DNA from 3 places in the Mesorhizobium sp. CA16 genome. Region 3 is predicted to be linked to each of the others. Evidence: predicted binding sites of a transcription regulator. Region 3 holds the regulator's gene; each other region holds the start of a gene.
What was found. The regulator LexA, encoded in region 3, represses DNA repair genes until DNA is damaged. The targets are predictions, from matches to a motif close to TGTTCNNNNTGTGTTCNG.

Region 1: LB525_RS06640 (ATP-dependent helicase) is a predicted target of LexA. The motif match lies at 3,626-3,643, and genes of this name have one in related genera.
Region 2: LB525_RS07570 (sel1 repeat family protein) is a predicted target of LexA. The motif match lies at 3,797-3,814, and genes of this name have one in related genera.

The regions. Positions count from the first base shown of each region.
Region 1 covers NZ_JAIUHP010000003.1:145,702-151,638, forward strand. The annotation lists gene LB525_RS06615 (DMT family transporter) at 1-799, opposite strand, end outside; gene LB525_RS06620 (hypothetical protein) at 859-1,692, opposite strand; gene LB525_RS06625 (LysR substrate-binding domain-containing protein) at 1,806-2,774, shown strand; gene LB525_RS06630 (hypothetical protein) at 3,044-3,226, opposite strand; gene LB525_RS06635 (hypothetical protein) at 3,358-3,525, shown strand; gene LB525_RS06640 (ATP-dependent helicase) at 3,669-5,750, shown strand; gene LB525_RS06645 (DUF982 domain-containing protein) at 5,933-5,937, shown strand, end outside.
Region 2 covers NZ_JAIUHP010000003.1:322,040-327,976, forward strand. The annotation lists gene LB525_RS07560 (acetyl/propionyl/methylcrotonyl-CoA carboxylase subunit alpha) at 1-1,767, shown strand, start outside; gene LB525_RS07565 (ABC transporter substrate-binding protein) at 1,907-3,028, opposite strand; gene LB525_RS07570 (sel1 repeat family protein) at 3,396-3,662, opposite strand; gene LB525_RS07575 (hypothetical protein) at 3,842-4,030, shown strand; gene LB525_RS07580 (DUF2147 domain-containing protein) at 4,100-4,441, shown strand; gene LB525_RS28510 (hypothetical protein) at 4,789-4,923, shown strand; gene LB525_RS07585 (hypothetical protein) at 4,990-5,184, shown strand; gene LB525_RS07590 (AMP nucleosidase) at 5,460-5,937, shown strand, end outside.
Region 3 covers NZ_JAIUHP010000005.1:154,535-160,471, forward strand. The annotation lists gene LB525_RS10025 (ComEC/Rec2 family competence protein) at 1-1,751, shown strand, start outside; gene lexA (transcriptional repressor LexA) at 1,788-2,522, opposite strand; gene kynU (kynureninase) at 2,956-4,203, shown strand; gene LB525_RS10040 (alpha/beta hydrolase) at 4,251-5,081, shown strand; gene glp (gephyrin-like molybdotransferase Glp) at 5,130-5,937, opposite strand, start outside.

The sequences.
Region 1 (5,937 bases), on a different contig from region 3:
CGAGCAGAAGATGCGCGCCGCTCGGGCGCACGACGCCATCATGCAGGCACCAGGCGGAGGTGAGCGCGACACCGATCAGCGCCGAAGGCAGGAGCAGCCGCTCGGGCGACACGGCGAGGCGGCCGACAGCGAACGAGTAGAAGGCCATGCAGAGCGCGGAGCCGAAAGCGGCGAGATAGCCGACAAGGCTGCCGCCTTCGAACCATGCACTGTTAGACCAAAAATGCGCTCGGCCGCCGGAGATCACCAGCGCCACGCCGACGAAACCAAGCGCCGCCGCCAGCCCGAGCAACAGCGGACGCCGCGGCCTGCCAAGCAGGATGACCGCCGCGGCAGTCATCAGCGGCCAAGTATAGGCGACAAGGTTCGCCTCGATGACCGGCGCCGAGGCGAAGCCGATATATTGCAGGACCATGGTGCCGACCAGGCCGAAGAAGCCAACGAGATAGGCGAGCGCGGCATTTCCCTTCTCCCCTTGTGGGAGAAGGTGGATCGGCGCGAAGCGCCGAGACGGATGAGGGGTGTTGGAAGGAACTCCGGCGTCGGCGATCCGTCCAGCACCCCTCATCCGACCGAGCTTCGCTCGGCCACCTTCCCCCACAAGGGGGGAAGGAAAGAGCCGGATCAGCGCGAAAACAATCGTCGCGCCGCAAAATTGCAGGAACTGCACTTGCGACACCGGATAGACGGCAAGCAACGTCTTGCCGACCAGGGCGTTGGTCGCCCACAGCGCCACGGCGCCGAGGGCGAAGGCAAGCGCCGCGCCGAGGGCGCCGGAAAGGCTTTGGCTTTCCGGCATGACCGGCCCGAGGCTCAGCGACACTGAAGGCGGCTGACACTCGACCGGATCGTCGGTCATTACCAAGACTCCCTCGCCCCGCCGGAAACCGCTTCCGCCGTCGGCTGCGGCACAGGATGTTCCTCGGCATGGCGACGGTAGGCGGGCAGCTGGTTGGTCCAGACATCCTCGGCCAGCTCGTTCACCCAGGCACGGTCATGGTCGTTGTCGGCGGCGAGGTAGAACATGCGGTTGTCGTCGACATAGGGTTTGGCCGTCGAGCGCTGGTTGAGCACCAGGGTGACGCGCTCGCCGAGCTGGATCGGCGCGGTGCGGTGGAGCACACCGAGGAACTGGCCGAGCGTGGCGTAGTTCATCTTGTGGTCGATGCGCATGATCTTGTTGCGCGGCAGCTCGCGGCCGGATTCCAGAATCGAGCGGCCGGTCTCGGAATCGTCGCAGTAGATTTCCAGATGACCGCCGATGAGAGGATCGCTGATCGACAGCGGAATGAGCTCCGTCACCGGAACGCCGTCGCAATGCCATTCGACCGCGCCATCCCTTGGATTCATGAAGGTGACGGTCGAGCCGACGATCGACAGCGGATAGGGCTCGAGCTTGGTTCCCATCATGTCGGACAATCTTTCCAGGCGCAGCTTGTCGTGCAAGAGCTCCTTGATCTCGGGAATATAGCGGTCGGCACCAGTGATGAAGGTGAGGTCGAGGTGCTTGTGCACGGCATGGCTGGCCTTCAATTTGAGCGCCGCTTCTTCGATGGCGGCAAGCAGAGCCGGGTCGTAACCGTGACGATACTGGGCGACGCCGAAACCCGACACTTTCCAGGAGGTCTCATGACCAATGATGGCCTCGCGGCTCATTGCACAGCGCAGTTCGGGAATTGTATGGGCGTTCATTCTATTTTCTCCAAGATGGGGGCAACACTTGGTTAACAGTCATTTAAACGCCTACCCCTGTAAATTTAGGAATGCTGGTGGTAGCGTAAGCCCAGCTTAAGGTCGAAAACCCCGTGCGACTGCTCAGTCAGGTTAACCTCAACTCACTGAAAATCGTGGAGAGCGCCGCGAGGCACAGGAATTTCACGCGCGCCGGCGAAGAGCAATTCATCACCGCTTCCGCCGTCAGCCAGCGCGTGAAGAGCCTGGAGGATCAGCTGCGCTTCAAGATCTTCGAGCGTGGCGGCAACGCGGTGTCGCTGACGCCGGAGGGCGAGACCTATGTGGCGCGCGTGCGCGAGGCGCTGGAGCGGATAGTGGCGGCCAGCATGGAGGCAACCGGCCAGTCGCAGGCGCATGTGTTGCGGATCTGCGTGCTGCCGACCTTTGCGGCGCGCTGGCTGTTTCCGCGGCTTTCGGCCTTCCAGCATCAATATTCCGATATTGAGATGCGGGTGTCGACCTCTTACGCCACGCATGAATTCTCGACTTCCGAATACGACCTCGAAATCCGTTATGGCGACGGCAACTTCCCCGGTCTCACGTCGGAGCTGCTGTTCAAGGAAGATCTGACGCCGGTGTGCAGCCGCAAACTCTTCCATGAGGTGCTGGGCGACAAACCGCTGTCGAAGGTGGTGCCGGAGGATCTGCGCTACTTCACGCTGCTACACTCTGACACGTGCACGCAGAACTGGCAGTCGTGGCTGGGCTTTGCCGGCGCAAGCTTCGTGCTTGGCGAAACGAGGAGCGTCTATTTCGATAGCTGCATGATGTCCTACGAAGCGGCCAATGCCGGCATGGGCTTTGCCGTCGCCAACCGCGCCTATATGGCAAGCGACATCCGCGCCGAACGGCTGGTGGCCCCCTTCGCGGTCCACCATCCCAACACGGCGGGTTGGTATTTCGTCAGCCCCATCAAGGCGGTCGGCGCCCGCAAGGTCGAGCTGTTCAAGCGGTGGATCATGGCCGAAGCGGCGCTGACGCAGCGCCAGTTGGACATCGAGATCGCCAACGTGCCGGTACGGCGCGTGGCGATGGCGTGAAGGCCAGTCTTCCACGGATGCTCATTTGAGCGAATGCCGCACCATCGGAGGCCTCGCAATGACGGGCTCTGCAGAATTTCGTAATTTTCCGGTGGCTCCATAGCCGGCTACCGCGATCGCACCATGACGCGAAGCGGAGACTCAGCTATCTTGTGTTGTGCGGCGGGCCTGATTTTCCCGCTTGGCCGGCGCTACCGAGCTTCCTCCCAAGCAGCGCCGGCCTTCTTCGTTTCGGCCCGACGATAATCTGGGCAAGCCCGGCCTTGGCGCTATTGCTTCGGCGGCGTGCCCGGCTGGTCTCCGCCGGTGGTCGATTTCGGCACAGGGTTCTTGTCGACCTGAGGGTTCTGGTTGACTTCATCGCCCGGCGCCTTGGTGGGCGGCACGCTGTTGTCGCAGGCGGCGAGCACGAGCCCTGCCGCAAGAGCCAGCAGCACAGGAAGCTTCTTCATGACGACCTCCTCTCGTTCGCTCCTTGGGGCAAACGGGGCGGTGGCGGTTTGGTTGCGTTGACCGGCGGGAACCAACCGATCCGAGTCCGGTTGGAATCCCGAGCCAATCGAACGCAACGAGGAAACTGATCATGGTCCGCCTTCTGCTTGCCGGGCTTTTTGCCTACACCGCCTATCGCGTTGCCGTGAGGATCATCGACGAAGTGCCTGGAGACGTCGCGCCGCTGGATATGCCGGGCGACGAAAGGCGCAATTTGCGGCGCCAGTCGGCGGCGATGGGGGTCGAGCCGAAGCGGTAGCGGCTCTTTCGATTGGGAATAGCCCCTTCCGGTGAAGCGTGGATGCCGACGCAGCCCCTCTCCGGCCGCTTCGCGGCCACCTCTTCCCGCTCGCGGGGCGAGGAAATTATTGCGAACAAAGCGGAAACGATGCTTGATGGGCGATGAACATCGCCGCTCGTGATTCGTCCTTCGAGGCGCCCGCCTATCTTGGCCGGCTGAACGACGCGCAGCGGCTGGCGGTGATGCATGGCGACGGCAAGGTGGCGGCGCCGCTGCTGGTGATCGCCGGCGCCGGCTCCGGCAAGACCAACACGCTGGCGCATCGCGTCGCCCATCTGATCGTCAAGGGCGCCGATCCGCGCCGCATTCTGTTGATGACCTTCTCGCGCCGCGCGGCGGCCGAGATGGCCAAGCGCGTCGAGCGCATTGCCGGCGAGGTGCTGGGGCGCGACGCGGCAATCATCGCCGACGCGCTGGCCTGGGCCGGCACTTTCCACGGCATCGGCGCGCGACTGCTGCGCGACTATGCCGAACAGATCGGCCTCGACCCGGCCTTCACCATCCATGACCGCGAGGATTCCGCTGACCTGATGAACCTTGCGCGGCACGAGCTGGGATTCTCGAAGACCGAAAGCCGCTTTCCTACCAAAGGCACCTGTCTGCAGATCTATTCGCGGGCGGTGAATGCGCAGGCACCGCTGGGAGAAGTGCTTGGGTCGGCCTTCCCTTGGTGCTCAGGATGGGCCGAACAGCTGAAAGAGCTGTTCGCGGCCTATGTCGAGGCCAAGCAGGCGCAGAATGTTCTCGATTACGACGACCTGCTGCTCTACTGGGCGCAGATGGCGGCCGAGCCGGAGATCGCGGCGCATCTCGGCGGTCGCTTCGATCATGTGCTGGTCGACGAATACCAGGACACCAACCGGCTGCAGGCCTCGATCCTTCTGGCGCTGAAGCCGGACGGCGCCGGGCTGACCGTGGTGGGCGACGACGCGCAGTCGATCTATTCCTTCCGCGCTGCCGAAGTGCGCAACATCCTCGATTTCCCAAAGCAGTTCGTGCAAGCAGCCGCGGTGATCATGCTGGAGCGCAATTACCGCTCGACCGAGACGATCCTGGCCGCCGCCAACAAGGTGATCGGCGAGGCCAGCGAGCGCTTCACCAAGAATCTGTGGACAGAGCGCCGGTCCTCGCACAAGCCGCAACTGGTCAGCGTGCGCGACGAGGCCGAGCAGGCCAACTATGTATGCCAGGCGATCCTGGCCGAGCGCGAGACGGGCACGGCGCTGAAGGCACAGGCGGTGCTGTTCCGCACCTCGAGCCATAGCGGGCCGCTGGAGGTGGAGCTGACGCGCCGCAACATTCCCTTCGTCAAGTTCGGCGGCTTGAAATTCCTCGATGCCGCGCATGTCAAGGACATGCTGGCGATGCTGCGTTTTGCCGAGAACCCGCGCGACCGCGTCGCCGGTTTTCGCGTGCTGCAGCTCATGCCGGGCATCGGCCCGTCCGCCGCCTCGCAGATCGTCGACGCCATGGCGACGTCGCTCGACGAGACGCTGGGCCTCGCACGGTTCCGGCCGCCGCAGCGCGCGGCGCAGGACTGGCCGGTCTTCCTCGACATCTATGCCGGCTTACGCGCCGGCGCGAAATGGCCGGCCGACCTCGAGCGGATCAGGCTGTGGTACGAGCCGCATCTGGAGCGCATCCATGAGGATGCGATCACGCGCCGGGCCGATCTCCTCCAGCTTGAGCAGATCGCATCGACATATCCGTCGCGCGAGCGCTTCCTGACCGAGCTCACCCTCGACCCGCCCGACGCCACAAGCGACCAGGCCGGGCCGCCGCATCGCGACGAGGACTATCTCATCCTATCGACCATCCATTCGGCCAAGGGCCAGGAATGGAAGAACGTCTTCGTGCTCAACACCGTTGACGGCTGCATCCCGGCCGATCTCGGCGTCGGCACCAAGGAGGACATCGAGGAGGAGCGGCGCCTGCTCTATGTGGCGATGACCCGGGCCAAGGACAGCCTGCATCTCGTCGTGCCGCAGCGCTTTTATCCGCACAACCAGGCGGCGCGCGGCGACCGCCACGTCTATGCCTCGCGCACGCGCTTCATCCCGGCCTCGATGCTTTCGGCCTTCGAGCAGTCGTCCTGGGCGAGCGCCGCGCTCAAGGACGACCCGCGCCAGCGGCCGGGCGTCAAGGTCGATCTCGGAGCCCGCATGCGCGGCATGTGGAAATAGGCTGCCTGGCCGTTGCAGCGACTGCAAGGCAAAGAGCCCGATTTGTCTCCGCGCCAGCGGGGGCACGCCATCCTTGAGAAAACAGCGGCATGCGTGGAACCTCCCGCCGCAAGCCGCGTTGTGTGGCGTCCTTCCCCAGCCAGGGAGGCTCGCCGCCTCCGCAGCCAACTGACGAGGTCCGAATGCA
Region 2 (5,937 bases), on a different contig from region 3:
GTGGCGGCGGCGCTCGCCACCGGCGCCGAGGCCATCCATCCCGGCTACGGCTTCCTGTCGGAAAACCCCGATTTCGTCGATCAGGCGACGGCGGCAGGCCTTGTCTTCATCGGTCCTTCCGCCGCCTCGATCCGCGCCATGGGATTGAAGGACGCCGCCAAGCGGCTGATGGAAAAGGCCGGCGTGCCGGTGGTGCCGGGTTATCACGGCGAAGCGCAGGAAATTGTGCTGCTTGCGTCCAAGGCGCGCGAGATCGGCTACCCGGTGCTGATCAAGGCGCGCGCCGGCGGCGGCGGCAAGGGCATGCGGCGCGTCGAGCACCCCGACGATTTCTCGGAGGCGCTTTCCAGCGCGCGTCGCGAGGCGAAGGCGGCGTTCGGCGACGATCGCGTGCTGGTGGAAAAATATGTCGACAAGCCGCGTCACATCGAAGTGCAGGTGTTCGGCGATAATTTCGGCAACGCCGTGCATCTTTTCGAACGCGATTGCTCGGCGCAACGCCGCCATCAGAAGGTGATCGAGGAGGCGCCCGCCCCCGGCATGACGCCGGCGCTGCGCAAGGCAATGACGGAGGCGGCCATGAAGGCTGCCAAGGCGATCAATTATTCGGGCGCCGGCACGATCGAGTTCATCGTCGATGCCTCCCAGGGGCTCAAGGCCGACCGCTTCTGGTTCATGGAGATGAATACCCGACTGCAGGTCGAGCATCCCGTCACCGAGATGGTCACCGGCGTCGATCTCGTCGAATGGCAGCTTCGCGTCGCGTCCGGCGAAACGCTGCCGAAGATGCAGAATGAGATCGCTTTGTCCGGCCACGCTTTCGAGGCCCGCCTCTATGCCGAGGACGCCGCGAGAGGGTTCCTGCCGGCGACCGGCACGCTGCATCATCTCAAATTCCCCGACGCGGCGCCGGAAGGTGCCGCGATACGCATCGAGACCGGCGTGCGCGCCGGGGATGCGATCTCTCCCTTCTATGATCCGATGATCGCGAAGCTGGTAGCGCACGGCAAGGATCGGGCGTCGGCGCTCGGCACGCTGCGCGAGATGCTGGCGCGGACGGAAGTGGCCGGCTCGACCGTCAACACCGCCTTCCTGGCGGCGCTCGCTGCCGACGCCGATTTCGCTGCCGGCGATCTCGATACCGGGCTGATCGGCCGGCACCAGGCGGCGCTCACCGCCATTCCCCCGCCGAGCGACGAGACGATCGCAGCCGCGGCGCTGGCGGCGGCGGATACCGCCGTGCCCGCTTCCGCCGCCGATCCCTGGTCCACGCTTTCCAGCTATGCCCATTTCCACCCGCTCTCGCGCCGCACCCGCTTGCGCTATGGCGAGGAGAACATCCTGGCGCGGGTTTCGGCACGCTCGGACGGCCGCTTCCAGGTGGCGCTGGAGGCACCGCACGATGCGGTGAACACGCATGATTTGAGGACCATGCCGCATGCGGCCCGCTGGCCAGGCCATGTCACCGTCTTCGAGGGCGCGGTCGGCTATACGTTCACGGTCCCCGATCCGCTCGCCAAGGCCGACGAGGCGGGAGCTGCCTCAGGCAGCCTGCGCGCGCCGATGCCGGGGCTGGTCAAGCTGGTGCGCGCCGCAACGGGCGATGCCGTGATCAAGGGCCAGCCGCTTCTGATCCTCGAAGCGATGAAGATGGAGCACATGATCGCCGCCCCGCATGACGGCGTGATCGCCGAGATCGCGGCCGAGGGCGCTCAGGTCAGCGACGGCACTGTGCTGGTGCGGTTCGCGGAGAATGGGCAGGGCTGAAGCGGCTGTTCGAGTTGTCTCGTTAACGAGACAAAATAATTAGATATGGCGGGACAGCCTCCCCTGCACGTCAATGCCGCAGCACAAACGGAAATGGCCGGGCTCGTCCCGGCCATTTCCTTGATTCTTGCAGAACCGATTACGGCTTGATCGGCGCGTATTTGCCGTCGTGCCATTGGTTGATGTCGTAGCTGGCGTTCTTCAGATCGCCCTTCTCGTCGAAGATGACGTCGCCGACCACGGTGCTGATCGGTTTGCCGTCCTTGAGCGCCTCCGCGACCTTGGCCGGATCGTCGGTGCCGGCGCGCTTGACGCCTTCGGCCACAGCCTGGATCACGGCATAGGAGAACAGCGTGAAGCCCTCGGGCGTGAAGCCGCCGGCCTTGATCTTGGCGACCGCGTCCTTCGCTTCAGGCTTGGCCTGCGGGTCCGACGGGAAGACGAACATGGTGCCTTCACCGGCCGGGCCGGCAACCTGCCAGAATTCCGGCGAAGCGATCGAGTCCGGCATGATCAGCTGGAACTTGACGTTCTGCTCGGCCGCCTGACGCAGGATCAGACCCGCCTCGGGGTGATAGCCGCCGAAATAGACGACGTCGGCCTTCAGTTCCTTCAGCTTGGTGACGAGGGCCGAATAGTCCTTCTCACCGGCATTGATGCCTTCGTAGTCGACTTCCTTGAGACCGCCGGCATTCATCGTCGCCTTCACGGCGTCGGCAACGCCCTGGCCGTAGGCGCTCTTGTCGTGCAGGACGACAACGTTCTTGCCGGCGTATTTCTTGGCGATCCAGGGGCCGATGAAGGCGCCCTGCGCGTCGTCACGCGTGTAGAGGCGCATGATGGTCGGCCAGCCGGCCTTGGCGGCGGCGTCGGTCAGCACCGGGTTGGACGAGGCGGGGCTCATCATCAGCGTGCCGGCTTCGGCATAGACGGCCGAGGCCGGAATGCTGGAGCCCGAGCAGGCATGGCCGTCGACGAATTTGACGCCGTTGGCGACGATGCGGTTGGCGACCGAGACCGCCTGCTTGGGATCGCACTGGTCGTCCTCGATGTCGAGCTTTATCTGGGAGCCGTTGACGCCGCCAGCCGCATTGATCGCGTCGGCGGCGGCCTGCGCGCCCTGCTTGAACTGGTCACCGATGGTGGCGAGCTGGCCGGTCATGGGGCCGACCACCGAAATGGTGATGTCGTCGGCGAAGGCAACCGGGGCGCTCATCATCAGGCCAAAAGCGGCCGCGCTCAAAATACCCAATTTTTTCATGACTATAAGAACTCCTCCACTTGCGCGTGCCGATCCGGCCGCGCTTCTTCCACAGAGCCGGGACAATTTCACCCTTCGCCGAAACTGTCGAGAGGACAGTGAGGCCGGCTTTGGTTCATTCCGACGAGGATTTCTTGGGCCACGCGCCTGATTGCCAAGTGTAATGCAAAAAGCCGCGCCGACCTTGTTTCGGTCGGTCACGGCTTTTGCAGTCGAGCTCCCCAGACGCCCCCGCGCCTGAAACCCGCTCGCTTCCCTGTTTTTTGCGTGGCCTCGGTTGTCTCAACCCGCCATGTTCTCGTTCTTCTTGACCGGCCGTCTTTTCGCGGCCTTGTCCCGATGAGCTCTGAGCGCTACGCGCTGAGGATCAGTGCATCGTCATCCATTCGCGGGCTTCGCGCAGCGCCGTGGCGATCTCGACTTTCGACATGGTGGCCGACAGTTCCGAGCGCAGCTCGGCGGCGCGGGCCGAGCCCTTGATCGCGGCGATGTTGAACCATTTGTGGGCGGCAACGACATCGGTCTCGCAATCGCGCCCCGTCGCATACATCATGCCCAGTTCGAAAAGAATGTCGGCCTGGGCAGTTGCCCCCATGGCGCCGAAGCCGTCCTCAAGCATTTCAAAGCGTGCCATTTCAATCCCCTGTCTGGCTCCCGAGAGCTGCCTCCTTTTCCCTTGGTATCCCCTCGGGGCGAGCCGCTCTTTCGATGCTTTCGAGGATGACGGCTGGCCTTGAATCCGTCGTTAAATGGCTTGCTTAATTTGAGGAAAACAAAGCTAAAACAAGAGGTAAACGCGGAAAACCGTTAAGCATGGGAATCCAGCGTTTCAGCCATTTTGCGTCAAATTCGATGAAAATTGCCGGCGGCGGAATCAAGACTTCGCTAACCACGGAAACCGAAGCGTTTTTCGATCGCGTTTATTTTCAGTCGGCCGCGCGGCGAAAATCCTTGCAACCTTCCGTCGCGGCACCGCTTTCGTTTTGGCGGCGGCTGGATTAGCTTTACCTTTGCGTAAGGGGCAGGTAGGCGGACTGGAGCCCGCCGCAACCCTATAGGGAGGTGGACACGATGTTTCGAAAGCTGACTGTGGCCCTGGCGGCCACCTTGATCATGGCGGGCGCCGCATGCGCCGACCCGATCGAAGGCAACTGGAAGACGCAGGCCGGCGACACCGCGGCGATCGGCGGGAGCGGTTCTTTCTCGATCACGCTCAAGACCGGCAAATACGCCGGCAAGACGATCGGCTCGCTGAAGGCGGCCGGCGACAACAAATATGCCGGCAGCATCACCGACCCGGCAAACGACAAGACCTATTCCGGCAAGGCGACGCTCTCGGGCACCGCGCTCAAGATGAGCGGCTGCGTCCTCGGCGGCCTGATCTGCAAGAGCCAGACCTGGCACAAGCTCTGAGCGCCAAACTCCAGACCATATGAGACGGCCAAGGGCGTTTCACCGTTTTTGCGGAACGGTGAAACGCCCTATTTCTTTGTTTGACGCAATCCCGGGCGGAGAACCGCTCACACTTTTCCTGGAATTGCGTCTTTGTTTGACGCAATCCCGGACGGAAAACCGCTCACACTTTTCCTGGAATTGCTCTACGCGGCCCCGTTTTCTTTCGGAGCGACAGCGCTCCGCCGCGCTGTGGCACCGGCACGGTGCAAGACTCTCGTCAATCAATTTGAACCGCAGATGAATACCTGTCTCAGAACCGGTTCAGAGGCCGTCAGGCATTTTCTCCCGCATTGAAGGAGAGAGAAATGCTTGCCCGTCGCTTCACCATCGTCTGCCTGCTGATGAGCCTGTTCGGCATGCTCTTCGCCATCCTGGTGGCGGAGGCCGGTCATTCGGCCCGCCCTTGGGAACGGCCGGTGCCCGCATTGTCGGCTTCGTGAACCAAATCGAGCGCTGAAACGACAAAGCTTAAAATCGACCAAGCTGGAAACCGGGATACCACCAAAATGAACCGCATCGCCGACAATGCAACGAAGATCCTCCGGCTGCTGCCGCGGGCGATGCTTATCCTGATGCTGCTGGCAGCCCCGGTGCTGGCGGTGCCGATGATGCGGGCCGATACAAGCCATAGGATCGAGGCGCCGCCGCACAAGAACACCAGCGTAGGCTTCGTGTTGCTGATCAGCCTGCAGCGGGGGTAGGTGTGACGATATACAGGTGAGGCCGGCCTGCGAAACGCGGCTTCCTGCGCTTCCGGTGCTCACGTAGCTCAAGTACGCTCCGCTCCGGTTCTCGGAATCCACCTTTCTCGACTCGGCCTGACCTGAATCGCGTCACACCTTGAATCGGAGCGATAACAAAAAATCTCCAGCTGGGTTGCGGTTCCTGTCCGCTCACCCCTCCCAACAGCTCTTCCAAATCTCTATATTGGGCCATGGAAAAGCGAATCTACCCCCAAGCCATCGACTCGGTCGTCATGCCGGAGCCCTTCGGCAAGCAGGACTTCCACGACGCCAGAAAGGCCGTCGCGGCGCTGCAGGCGCTGTACGACCGCAACACCAAATTCCTGCGCGATTCTTTCTCAGCCCTTGCAGCGGGCGGAGATGAAAGCAAGCGCTACCGGGCCTTCTATCCGCAGATCGGCGTCACCACGACCTCATTCAGCCAGGTCGACTCGCGCCAGGCCTATGGCCATATGCCGACGCCCGGCCATTTCGCCACCACGATCACGCAGCCGCAACTGTTCGAGAACTATCTCGTCGAGCAGCTTCGGCTCATCATGCGCAATCACGGCGTGACGGTGACGGTCTCGGAATCGACGACACCCATCCCGCTGCATTTCGCCTTCCTGGAAGGCACCTATGTCGACGGCGCCGCCGCCGAGCGCATCAAGCGACCGATCCGCGACCTGTTCGACGTGCCCGATCTCGACGGCACCGACGACCAGATCGCCA
Region 3 (5,937 bases):
TGCCGCCGACAGGTCCTGTTCGGCCGGACAGCTACGACTTTTCCTTCGACAGCTATTTTGCCGGCATAGGCGCCAGCGGCTTTTTCCTGGGCTATCCGAAACTTGTCGCGCCGACCCCGAGTGCGCCAACGGAGGTGCCGTTTGGCGCGCGCGTGGCATCGGCCATAGAAAATGCTCGCGAGGGGATTGCCGACCACATCAGGAGCAGCATCGGCGGTTCCGAGGGCGAGATCGCGGCGGCGCTGATCGTCGGCGTTCGTGCTGGCATTCCGGAAGCCATCAACGAGTCGATGCGACGGACCGGCATCTACCACATCATTTCGATCTCCGGCCTGCATATGGCGCTGGTCGCCGGCACGATCATGGTGCTTTTGCGCGGCGCCTTCGCGCTGTTTCCGGACTTCTCGTCGCGCCGGCCGGTGAAGAAATATGCCGCTGGCATCGCGCTGGCGTCGATCGCCGCCTATCTCGTGATCTCCGGCATCGTGGTGGCGGCCGAGCGAAGCTTCATCATGCTTGGCGTGATGCTGGTCGCCGTGCTTTTCGACCGCGCGGCGCTGACCATGCGCAACCTGGCGATCTCTGCCATCGCCGTCATCCTGGTCTCGCCGCATGAAGTGGTCGGCCCGAGCTTCCAGATGTCCTTCGCCGCCACCGCCGCCCTGGTCGGCGCCTATGCCGGCTTTGCCGACTATCGCGCCGGCAAAACGACCGCGCCGCCGGCAAAGCGTTCGTTTCTCGGGTTCTTATCGCGAAAACTGGCGATTGGAGCGGGTGGCGCCGCCGTGACGTCGCTCATCGCGGGCAGCGCAACATTGTTGTTTGCCATCTGGCACTTCCAGCGGGTGTCGCCGCTCAGCCTGCTGGCCAATCTGGCGGTCATGCCGATCGTCTCATTGGTCGTCATGCCGTTCGCCGTGCTGAGCGCGCTGGCCATGCCCTTCGGCTTAGACGGTCCCTTCCTCTTTGTCATGGGCAAAGGCCTGACGGCGATGATCGCCATTTCGGCATGGATTTCCGAGCGCTCACCGGTCGACGCCGTGGGGCTGATCTCGATCCAGTCGGTGCTGCTGGCGACGGTCGCGCTGGTCATCGCGACCATGGCTACCACTTGGCTGAGGCTTGCCGCCGTACCTTTCGCGCTCGCTGCGCTGCTGGCCATTCCGCACGTCCGCACACCGGACGTGCTTATCTCGGAGGATGCGCATCTGGTGGCGATGCCGATCGGCGGCGGCGAGCTTGCCGTCAATCGCGAACGCTCCAACGAGTTCACCACCGACAACTGGAAACGGGCGCTGAAAGCCGAGGAGATCGTGCCGCCAGAAAGGTTCGCCAAAGATACGCTGGACATTGCCGATCCCGCCGACCTGCCGCCCGGCTCGCCCTTCTATTGCAGCGGCGATCTCTGCATCGGTCGGCATCCTTCCGGCGCGATCGTCGCGCTCGCCGAGACCCGCGACACCGCCCGGCCGGCCTGCGGCTTCGCCGACCTCATCGTCATCAACGACGCCACGGCCTATAACCCGTGCCGCGATCCGCGTGTGCTCGTCGTCACCAAGCGGCAGCTGGCGCGCGACGGCAGCGCCGCCGTTTTCTTCGATCCGCAATCGGCAACCGCGCGGCCAACCGTCCGCTACGCGGTCGTAGAACCATACCGACCCTGGCACGAGCAGCGGAAATACACGCGCGAGGCGAGGGGACTGGCGCCCTATAAGCAGCCGGAAAAACCAGCCGCCGCACCGGCCCAATAGATTGTCGTTCGGGCGAAGAAGGCCGGGCAGTTCTGCTCAGTAGCGGCGGATAAGTCCGACGAGCTTGCCCTGAACCTTGACCCGATCCGGTCCGAAGATCCGGGTCTCATAGGCCGGGTTGGCGGCCTCGAGCGCGATCGAGGCACCCTTGCGGCGGAAACGCTTAAGCGTCGCCTCCTCATCGTCGACCAGCGCCACCACGATCTCACCCGGGCTTGCCGTGTTCGCATTGCGGATGATGACGGTGTCGCCGTCGAAGATGCCGGCCTCGATCATCGAGTCGCCCTTGACCTCCAACGCGTAATGCTCGCCGCCCATGATCATGTCCGGCGGCACCGAGATCGAATGCGTCTGGTGCTGGATGGCGTCAATCGGCACGCCGGCGGCGATGCGGCCCATCACCGGAATGGATACGGCCGCCGCGGCCTCGTCGTCATTGCTTGGCGTCGGGGTGCGTGATGGAGTCGTCGGCTTGATCTGGCGACTGAGATTGCCTTGGCCGCCCTGGATGACGCTCGGCGAAAACTTCTTCGCGGCATTCAGGCCAGGCGCGATCGAGTCGGGCAGGCGCAGCACTTCCAGCGCGCGCGCCCGATTCGGCAGCCGGCGAATGAAGCCGCGTTCTTCCAGCGCCGTGATCAGCCGGTGGATGCCGGACTTGGAGGCAAGGTCGAGCGCCTCCTTCATCTCATCGAATGATGGAGGAATCCCGCTCTCCTTCAGGCGTTCATGGATGAACATCAGGAGTTCATGTTGTTTGCGCGTCAGCATCGGCGGCCCCCACGGGTTCTGAAACCAGAATCAGAAAAACAAACCCAGAACAAACACTATCTGTTCCAGTTGTGTTCCGCAACCGTTTAAAGTTTAGTGAATTTGTTAAGGCTGCCGAAACAATGTCGCATCCGGTGACGGCCGGCTGCCCCTCCTGGGGCAGCGGCATTGATTCCGCTCGATTTTGGAGTTCCCCTTAAGCTGAAATACAACGCGACACGATCACGAAGCCGTGGTTGGGATCACGTCGGCTCGTACCGTAAGCGCGTGGCACCGTGAACGAAACGAACCCAAAATGCCAACCTTGGCGAAGTTCCGATCCGCAGTCTTCGCCGTCTATGGACCAGCTAACATAGGACCAAAGGTTCTTGCCCTGTCGCCGAGGGTGGTGAGACAACCCCCTTGGCCAGATCGAAATGGAGGCGGCAGCACAATGAGGGGAATTCCTGATCTCGCCGAAGTCGAGGCGATGGATGCCGCGGATCCGCTGCGCGCGACGCGCGATCGCTTCGTCTTGCCGGAAGGCGTCCTATATCTCGACGGCAATTCGCTGGGCGCTGCTTCGATCGACGCCTTCAGCGAGATCGAGACTGCCACGAGGCAGGAATGGGCGCGGGATCTCATCCGCGCCTGGAACACCGCCGGCTGGTTCGATATGCCCATCGAGCTAGGTGACCAGCTAGGACGGCTGATCGGCGCGAAACCCGGCCAGACGGTCGTTTGCGACACGACTTCGATCAATATCTACAAGGTCCTGCATGCGGCACTTGCAATGCGGCCCGAGCGTTCGGTGATTGTTGCCGAGGGCGACAGCTTTCCGACCGACCTCTACATGGCGGAAGGGGTCGCATCGACGCGGTCCGGCACGGTGCTGCGGCTCGAATGCGCAGATGCCCCGACGATTGAGGAACTGGTTGACGATCGCGTCGCGGTCATCCTGGTCAACCACGTCAACTACAAATCCGGCCGGCTGCGCGACATGGCGGCGCTCACCCGCAAGGCTCATGAAGCCGGTGCGCTGATCGTCTGGGACCTCTGCCACACGGCGGGTGCGCTGCCGGTGGATCTCGACGGCTCGAATGCCGATTTCGCCATCGGCTGCACCTACAAGTATCTCAATGGCGGGCCGGGCTCGCCAGCCTTCATCTACGCCGCGAACCGCCATCACCGCGACATTCGCCAGCCGCTCAGCGGCTGGTGGGGCCATGCCCGGCCTTTCGCGTTCGAGCAGGGCTACGCTGCGGGCACGGGCATCCGGCGGTTCCTGTGCGGAACGCAGCCGGTGCTGTCGATGCGCGCGCTGAAAGGGGCGCTGGATCTCTGGAACGATGTCGACATGAGGGCCGTGCGGAGAAAAAGCGTCGCGCTGACGGACCTGTTCATCCGGCTTGTCGAGGCCAGATGCGGCGGCTTCGGTCTTGAGCTGGAGAGCCCGCGCTCAGGCGCCGAGCGCGGCAGCCAGGTCTCGTTCGCACATCCGCATGGCTACCAGGTGATGCGTGCCTTAATCGAGCGCGGCGTGATCGGCGATTTCCGCGCGCCATCCACCATTCGTTTCGGCTTCACGCCGCTTTATGTCGGCTACCGCGATGTCTGGAATGCAGTCGAGGTGCTGCAGGACATCCTGCGCACTGGCGTCTGGCAAGACGCGCGCTTTGCCGTCAAAACAACCGTTACCTGACTTTAAATCGGCGATGCCGAACAAATGATCTGATCGCGGAGATACCGTTGCTGGGACATCGTATTGTCGACTGGGATGACGCTTATGCAAATGGCGCCAATATCGCCGGCGGCGACCGCTGGCCGGCGGCGTGGGATGGGCCGGCGCGGGCATTCCGCGAAAGGCTGCAGTCAGAGGGCAGGGCGCGGCTCGATGTTATCTACGGCGAAGCGCCGCGCAATCGCTTCGACCTGTTTCTCCCGTCTGCGGCGCCAAAGGGGCTCGTTGTGTTCATCCACGGCGGCTATTGGATGGAGTCGGACAAGAGCTCCTGGTCGCATCTGGCTGGAGGCGCGCTCGGCCGCGGCTTTGCCGTCGCCATGCCCTCCTACACGCTGTGCCCGCAGACCAGGATCAGCGGCATAGTCGGCGAGGCCGCGGCAGCGATCGAGAAGGCGGCGGCCATGGTCGATGGTCCGCTGATGCTGACCGGGCACTCGGCCGGCGGGCATCTCGCGAGCCGAATGGTGACCACGGTCTCACCGCTATCATCCGATGTGGCGCGGCGCATACGCAAGGTCGTTTCGATTTCAGGCCTGCACGACCTTCGGCCGCTGATGTTCACAGCGCTGAACGAGACCCTGAACATCGACGAGCCGGAAGCGCGGAGCGAAAGCCCGGCATTGTTGCGGCCTCGACAGGGAGCCTGCATCACCTGCTGGGCCGGCGGCGGCGAGCGTGCGGAATTCCTGCGCCAGAGCGCGTTGCTCGCCAACATCTGGACCGGGCTCGGCGCCTCCACCCGTTCAGTGGTCGAGCCGGACCGACATCATTTCAACATTGTCGATGGCCTCGCCGACCCGGATCATCCCCTGACCCGTACGCTGGTGGACGAATAAGGGTTACGATCGACTTCGTCGACGTATCAGGATCGACTTCGTCGACGCCTAGCGCAGCATGAGCACGCTGCATTCAGCGCCGGCTTCCGCCGCCGGCGCAAAGGGCTCGCGCACGATCAGGCCGTTGGCGTCGGCGAGCATCCGCAGCATCGAGGAGTCCTGGATTCCGAAAGGTATCGCGACCAAGGTGCCGGCGTCCTCGCGCACGACGGCGCGCACATAGTCCTGCCTAAGGTCGTTGGCCCGCATCGCGGTGCCAAGCCGGGCCGTTCGCATATCCTGATGGTGATCGCGGCCACCGAGCCGGGCAAGCAGCGGTTTCAGGAAGAGTTGCGAGCAGACAATGCTTGCCACCGGATTGCCGGGCAGGCCGATGCAGCGGATATGGCCAAGCCGGCCAAACATCAGTGGTTTGCCGGGGCGCATGGCGATTTTCCAGAAATCGAGCTGCATGCCTTCGCCGGTCAGCACGCTATGGACGAGGTCGTGGTCGCCGACCGAGGCGCCGCCGAGCGTGACGATGACATCGGCGTCCGCCTCGACCGCTTTCCGGACCAGCGCGGCAATCGCCTCCTGGCGGTCGGCGGCGATGCCGAGATCGAGCGCGAGCGCGCCGACCGACTGGGCGGCGGCTCCAACGCCGTAGGCATTCGACGAAATGATCTGGCCGGGGCCGAGCGCGCTGCCCGGGGGCAGCAATTCGTCGCCGGTGGCGATGATCGCGACCAGCGGCCGGCGCACGACGTTCAGGGCTGGGTGGTTGGCCGAGGCCGCCAGCGAAAGGGCCGCCGCATCGAGAACGCGGCCCTTTTCGAGCAGCACGTCGCCCTGGCCGAAGTCGAGCCCGCGGCGACGC